One region of the Gottfriedia sp. NPDC057948 genome, then DNA from elsewhere that is predicted to be linked to it. Evidence: predicted binding sites of a transcription regulator. Region 1 holds the regulator's gene; the other holds the start of a gene.
The links. Region 1 encodes Rex, which represses fermentation and respiration genes when NADH is low (regulators of the CRP and FNR family bind a similar motif). Its sites were predicted from a motif close to TTGTGAAATATTTCACAA; they were not measured.

Region 1 (3,216 bases):
AAAATCAATCGTTCCCTGTAATTTTTCTAAATCTCCTATAATCGTTTTAAGTAATGTCGATTTACCAACACCATTTGGACCGACTAAAGCAACACTATCGCCTCGATTCAGTACGAATCTCATCGGCTCATCAATTGTTGGGATACGATCATAGCCAATAAATAAATCTTGTACAGACAACACATCATTACCACTTTGTTTTTCAATTGTAAATGAAAAATTAGCCGAAGATTCGTCTCCAAGTGGCCTGTCTAATCGAACCATACGATCTAATTGTTTCCTACGACTTTGAGCTCTTTTGGTAGTTGAAGCACGCGCAATATTACGTTGCACAAAATCTTCAAGTTTAGAGATTTCATCTTGTTGCTTTTCGAACTGTTTTAACTCTTGTTCATATTGAGCTGCTTTTAGATCAAGGTACTTACTATAATTACCAACAAATCGTTGATGCTTATGATTAGATATTTCATAAACAATATTAACAACTTGATCAAGGAAATATCGATCGTGGGAAACGATTAATACAGCACCAGGGTATGACTGTAAGTAGCGCTCTAACCAACTTAGAGTGTCAATATCTAAATGGTTCGTAGGCTCATCCAGGATTAACAAATCAGGCTTTGTCAATAATAGCTTACCTAATGCCAGTCTCGTCTTTTGTCCACCGCTTAACGAAGAAATTTTTTTTTCGTAATCTTCATTACTAAAACCTAAACCACTAATTATTGAACGAATATCTGCTTCAAACTGGTAACCACCGTTTTCTTTGAAAGTATATTGAAGATGATCATATTCATTCATAACCTTGTCATAAACGGCTTGATTAGAGTAGACCTCCTCCCTAGTCATTTTAACTTCTAATTTTCTCATATTGTCCTGCATCTCTACTAAATGATTAAATACAGAATAATATTCTTCCCAAATCGTTTTATCGCTTTGTAAACCAGAGTTTTGGGCTAGGTAGCCTACAGTAACGTCTTTAGGTTTATTTATTTCACGGCCATCATAGGATATTTCGCCTGCTATGATTTTCAATAATGTAGATTTTCCCGCACCATTACGCCCAACAATGGCAACTCGATCACTCGTTTGAACTTCTAATTTTATATTTGAAAGTATAATGTCACTACCAAAATACTTTGAGACATTATTTACTTGTAAAAGAATCATGGATAACACCTCATTGCAAAATTTTTTATGTATGTAACTGTAGACTGTCAAAATTCTTAAATATAGTGTATATTTTACATTAGAACAAGTACTTTATTACTAAAATAAAGTCAAAATACACACCATAGTAAAAAGAATTACAGTAAGTGGGGGATTAAAAAATGGATTCGGAACAAATTAAAATTCCACAAGCTACTGCTAAACGTCTACCTTTATATTACCGTTTTATAAAGAATTTGTCTTTATCAGGTAAACAAAGAGTTTCTTCAGCAGAGTTAAGTGAAGCAGTAAAGGTAGATTCCGCTACAATCAGAAGAGATTTTTCATATTTTGGAGCACTTGGTAAAAAAGGTTATGGCTATAACGTAAACTATTTATTAACTTTTTTCTCGAAAGCGCTTAACCAGCATGAAGTTATGAAAGTTGCATTAATTGGTGTTGGTAATTTAGGAACTGCATTCTTACATTATAATTTTATAAAAAATAATAATACAAAAATTGAGATGGCATTTGATATTGATCCAAATAAAATCGGTACTGAAATAGGTGGAGTACCCGTTTATAATCTAGATAATCTAGAGGAAGTTATGAATGAAGATATTCAAATCGTTATTTTAACTGTTCCTGCACCTGTAGCACAATCAATAGCTGATCGATTAAATGGAAAAAATATTAGAGGAATCTTAAATTTCACACCTGCACGAATTAGTGTACCAGAACAAATTCGCATTCATCATATAGACTTAGCAGTTGAACTGCAAACATTGGCATATTTTTTACAACAATAAATTCATATCAAAATAAAAACCCCCAAAGAATTTGGGGGTTTTGGTTTTAATGTAAATTGATCTGCTGAAAAACAACAAAAGAGTTCATTAACATATGTGTTAAGATTGGTACCATAATTGAGTTTGTTCGTTTATACAGATAACAAAATACAAAACCGATTAAAAAGTATGATAAAAAGAAGGGCAAGTCACCGTGCATAAGCGAAAAGATCGCTGAACTAATTCCAGCAGAAATAATAAATGGTAAACGATTATATAGCCTTTTAAAAATAATACGACGAAAAATAATCTCTTCTAAAATGGGTGCAACTAAACTTGGGATGATAATAAAAGCCGGGTTAAGCTTAGCGATGTTTATGATATTTTGAGTATTTTCTGAGCCTTTATGTAAATCAAGTACATAAATTAAAATTAAATTACAGACAATTTGAGTTAGCATTGTTATGAAGTAACCTAAAATAACCCAATTTATTATTGTACGATAATTAGTTTTTAGGTTTTTAATTCCTTCATAAATTGGCTTATGTAATAAGATAAGTATGATAATTAATCCACTTATGAAACTAATACAACCCCATAATGCCACCGCTTCAAGAGAAGCTGTTTTCTGATCCACTCCAACGTATAAGTTACTATTTAATAAATAGGGCACCCCAAATACCGCTGAATATTGAAGAACGACATACGTTAATAAAATCCATAAATCTCTAGTTTTCAATACGATAGCTCCTTTGTGTTGATATTTTTCAGAACCCAAAGGTTTATAACAACACGTACATTATTTTACTCGTTTCTTTTGTTTCTTAAAAGAAATTTTCACTTTTTATTTTACTTTTGATTGTAAAGAAAAAAACTTATTAAATTTCGACAAGAAAAGTGCCTGCTTCGGGCTTGCAAAATTTTTTGATATTATTTAAACTAATAATTGTGTTAGCACTCAATATACATGAGTGCTAAAAAATAATGATTTGATTATTGAGGAGGTATTACACATGTTAAAGCCATTAGGTGATCGTGTTGTAATTGAGCTTGTTGAGTCTGAAGAAAAAACTGCTAGTGGTATCGTGTTACCAGGTAGTGCACAAGAAAAGCCACAAGAAGGCAAAGTTGTTGCAGTAGGTACTGGCCGAGTACTTGAAAATGGTGAGCGCGTAGCTTTAGAAGTATCTGTAGGTGACCGCATTATCTTCTCTAAATATTCAGGAACAGAAGTTAAGTACGGTGGCACTGAATACTTAGTACTTCGCGAAAACGATAT
Region 2 (3,216 bases), on a different contig from region 1:
TTATTTTTCGCAATAAACAAAAAGTTCAAATTAATAAAATTTTATTTATTATCTAATTACCTTCCTCTGCTTTTTTTATTACAATCCATTTTTTACTAATAACTTTATTTAAATAGGTTAGTCTAAGAAATGGAGGTGATAAGATATGAAACGTGAAAGAAATCCATCAAAGGGTGGAGTTAGTGCAGCAAGTGTTCAAGGTAATGCAAGTCATGGAGATCAAAAAGAAGAAAAAGGTAGACAAAGTAATAATCAGCAGTACGGTAAAAAAAACATGGGTCAGTAAGCTTTTTTCACTCAAATTTAATAGCAAAACTAGGACCTTGCTGACTAAAGCAATGATATGAATAATGTTGTTTTACTAATAACTACTTATCACAAAAAAATCCTGTATAAAGAGAAAAAGGCTGACTAAAAAGGATCCTCACTCAATCCTTTTTAGTTAGCCTTTAATTTTAGAATTATTTACTGAACATACCTTTTAATACGAACGCAACGTTTGCAGGACGTTCTGCAAGACGACGCATGAAGTATCCGTACCAGTCAGTACCATAAGGAACATAAACTCGCATATTATAGCCTTCTTTAACAAGCTCTAATTGGCGCTCTGTACGAATTCCGTATAACATTTGGAACTCAAATTGATCATTTGGAATATTATGTTCTTTTACTAATTGTTTTGTATATTCAATCATTGCTTCATCATGTGAAGCGATTGCAGTAAAGTTACCGTTTAATAAGTGCATTTTAATGATTTTTTTGAAGTTTTCATCCACATCTTTTTTCTCTGGGAATGCTACTTCAGCAGGCTCTTTATAAGCACCTTTTACTAAACGTAAATTTGGTTTTAAGCTGTTTAAATCTGTAATATCGTTTTCAGTTCTGTATAAATAAGCTTGAATAACTGTTCCGATATTATCGTACTCAGATCTTAATTGCTTAAAGATACGAATTGTTTTTTCACAACGAGTGAAATCTTCCATATCAATTGTAACGAATACACCATTCTTTTTAGCTGCCTCTAAAATACGACGCATGTTTGATAAAACTAACTCGTCAGAAATATCAAGACCCATCGAAGTCATTTTTAGAGAACATTGTGAATTTAATTTTTCTTTTCCAATCGCTTCAATTGCTTCGATACAGTGATCAGCCATTTCATTTGCTTCTTCAACCGTGTCAACGAATTCTCCAAGATAATCAATTGTTACTTTTAAATTCTTTTTATTTAAGTCCTTAATAACTTTTGTAGCTAAATCGATTGTTTCGCCTGCAACAAAACGTCCTGCACCAAATCTTAGGCCATATTTTTTAGCCATTTTAGTCAAAAACTTATTTTTAGACATAAATAAAAAAGCATTCTTCATAACTTGTTCCATTACTCTACCCCCAAAATTAAACTTTACTTTACTTTTCTCTATATATATTACTAATGTATCATCTATTGAAATTTGTTAAAACAATTATTTAATAATTTGTCGAATTTTGTTTATTGAAAAATGTATGCCCTTACTTAATATTATATTATCATAATTAATTACTACCGTCATCTTTGAAAATTATGGATAAATTTATTGCTTATTTTTGTTTGCCAAATGCTGATCATTTAACATTTTAATCTCTCTAATTAATTTAATAACTTCTTCTTTAGCTTGTGGATATTCTTTATTCCAATGATTTACAAATCTAGGCATTGTTTTTGATATGTATGTATACATAACCCATTTTTCTACCTTTGCTTGTTTTTCCTCTGACCAATCACCCAATAACAACTCCGTATAATCTTTTAGTAACGCATCAAATTTTGCTTCAAATTCATTTTCCAAACGAAATCACCTCTCCATATTATTACAAGTTTTCGAAATACAATTTGAATCTCTCCTTTTTTTACCTAAACTTGTTTACTATGAAATTATATTATATCTTCAACCAGTATTAAGGTGATTATTTACAAATGTAAAGTAAAAATAATAAATAATATATAACTTATTCAATTTCATAATTTGTTCATAATTTCACAAACTCATCTTCGTTTTTTGTTTGTATACTATGTATGTGTTAATCAAAGTACGCATAGGGAGTGAAAACATTTGGAACGTGATAGTATCCAATATTGTATCGATTTAGCTCTTAAAAAAAAGAAATTACTAGACCAAAGCTTAGTTAAATATTTAACACGCGCTGCTTTAGCTTCTATTTATATAAGCTTTATTCTCATTGTCTGTTTAAAATTAGCCGAATTATTTAGATTACAAAATTCACCATTTTCATCTGTAGCTTATCCACTGGTTTTCTCTACAGCATTAATTATGATTATTTATGGTGGTGGAGAATTATTTACTAGTAATACGATGTATTTTACCTTCTCAACATTAGCTAAAAAAACTTCAAAACTAGATTTAGTAAAAAACTGGATTGCATGTTACTCAGGCAATATTATTGGAGCATTTATTTTTGCGATTATTTATTTTTTTACTGGTTTAGCAAAAGATTTTCCTGCTGATCATTTCTTAACAAGCGTAGTCGACCATAAAATTCACGCATCATTTTTCCACTTATTTTTTAAAGGTATTTTATGTAATTGGCTTGTCTGTCTTGCTTGTTTTTTACCAACTAGATTTAAAGATGATTTAGCAAAAATGTTACTGATCTTTTTATTAGTCTTTGCTTTCTTCTTCTCTGGTTATGAACATAGTATCGCAAATATAGCTGTCTTTACATTATCTTACATTATGCCACATGATGTAGCCTTTTCTTTTAGTGATGTATTGCATAATTTAATTCCAGTGACACTTGGAAATATTATTGGTGGTTCAGTTGGTGTCGGAATGGCATATTACTTCTTAAATAATGAACAAAAATTAGAAGTAAAAGAATTAAAACGTGCTTCATAAAACAAAAAAACCTGTCTTCTTTTTATGAGGACAGGTTTTTTCGTGCAAATCTAATTTTATTATGGTAATAATGATTTTATAATGAAAATTTTTCCTTTTTTGGTGGTGTGAAATTTGAAATACAATCATTTTGTTCGGTTTATCATGTTCATTTCATTACTTTGTTTTCTTCTATTATCATATGGCTTCGTGAAAGGTGCTTATTCTGTTTTAAATCCTCAAAAAAGCAAATTAATCGTGAATAATAACGCTCAGAAAAATAATCAAAATGACAGTGTTCACAAAAATAATAAACTGAAGATTGTTGCATTAGGAGACTCAC

Region 2: a site for Rex is predicted at 2,004-2,021, ahead of ACFVRR_RS06450 (formate/nitrite transporter family protein). Genes of this name have one in related genera too.

What each region holds. Positions count from the first base shown of each region.
Region 1 is NZ_JBHVPN010000031.1:4,075-7,290, forward strand. It holds gene ACFVRR_RS23655 (ABC-F family ATP-binding cassette domain-containing protein) at 1-1,170, opposite strand, end outside; gene ACFVRR_RS23660 (redox-sensing transcriptional repressor Rex) at 1,332-1,958, shown strand; gene ACFVRR_RS23665 (CPBP family intramembrane glutamic endopeptidase) at 2,005-2,676, opposite strand; gene groES (co-chaperone GroES) at 2,951-3,216, shown strand, end outside.
Region 2 is NZ_JBHVPN010000002.1:529,459-532,674, reverse strand. It holds gene ACFVRR_RS06465 (YuzL family protein) at 146-286, shown strand; gene ACFVRR_RS06460 (proline dehydrogenase family protein) at 462-1,379, opposite strand; gene ACFVRR_RS06455 (DUF2573 family protein) at 1,572-1,826, opposite strand; gene ACFVRR_RS06450 (formate/nitrite transporter family protein) at 2,091-2,894, shown strand; gene ACFVRR_RS06445 (GDSL-type esterase/lipase family protein) at 3,009-3,216, shown strand, end outside.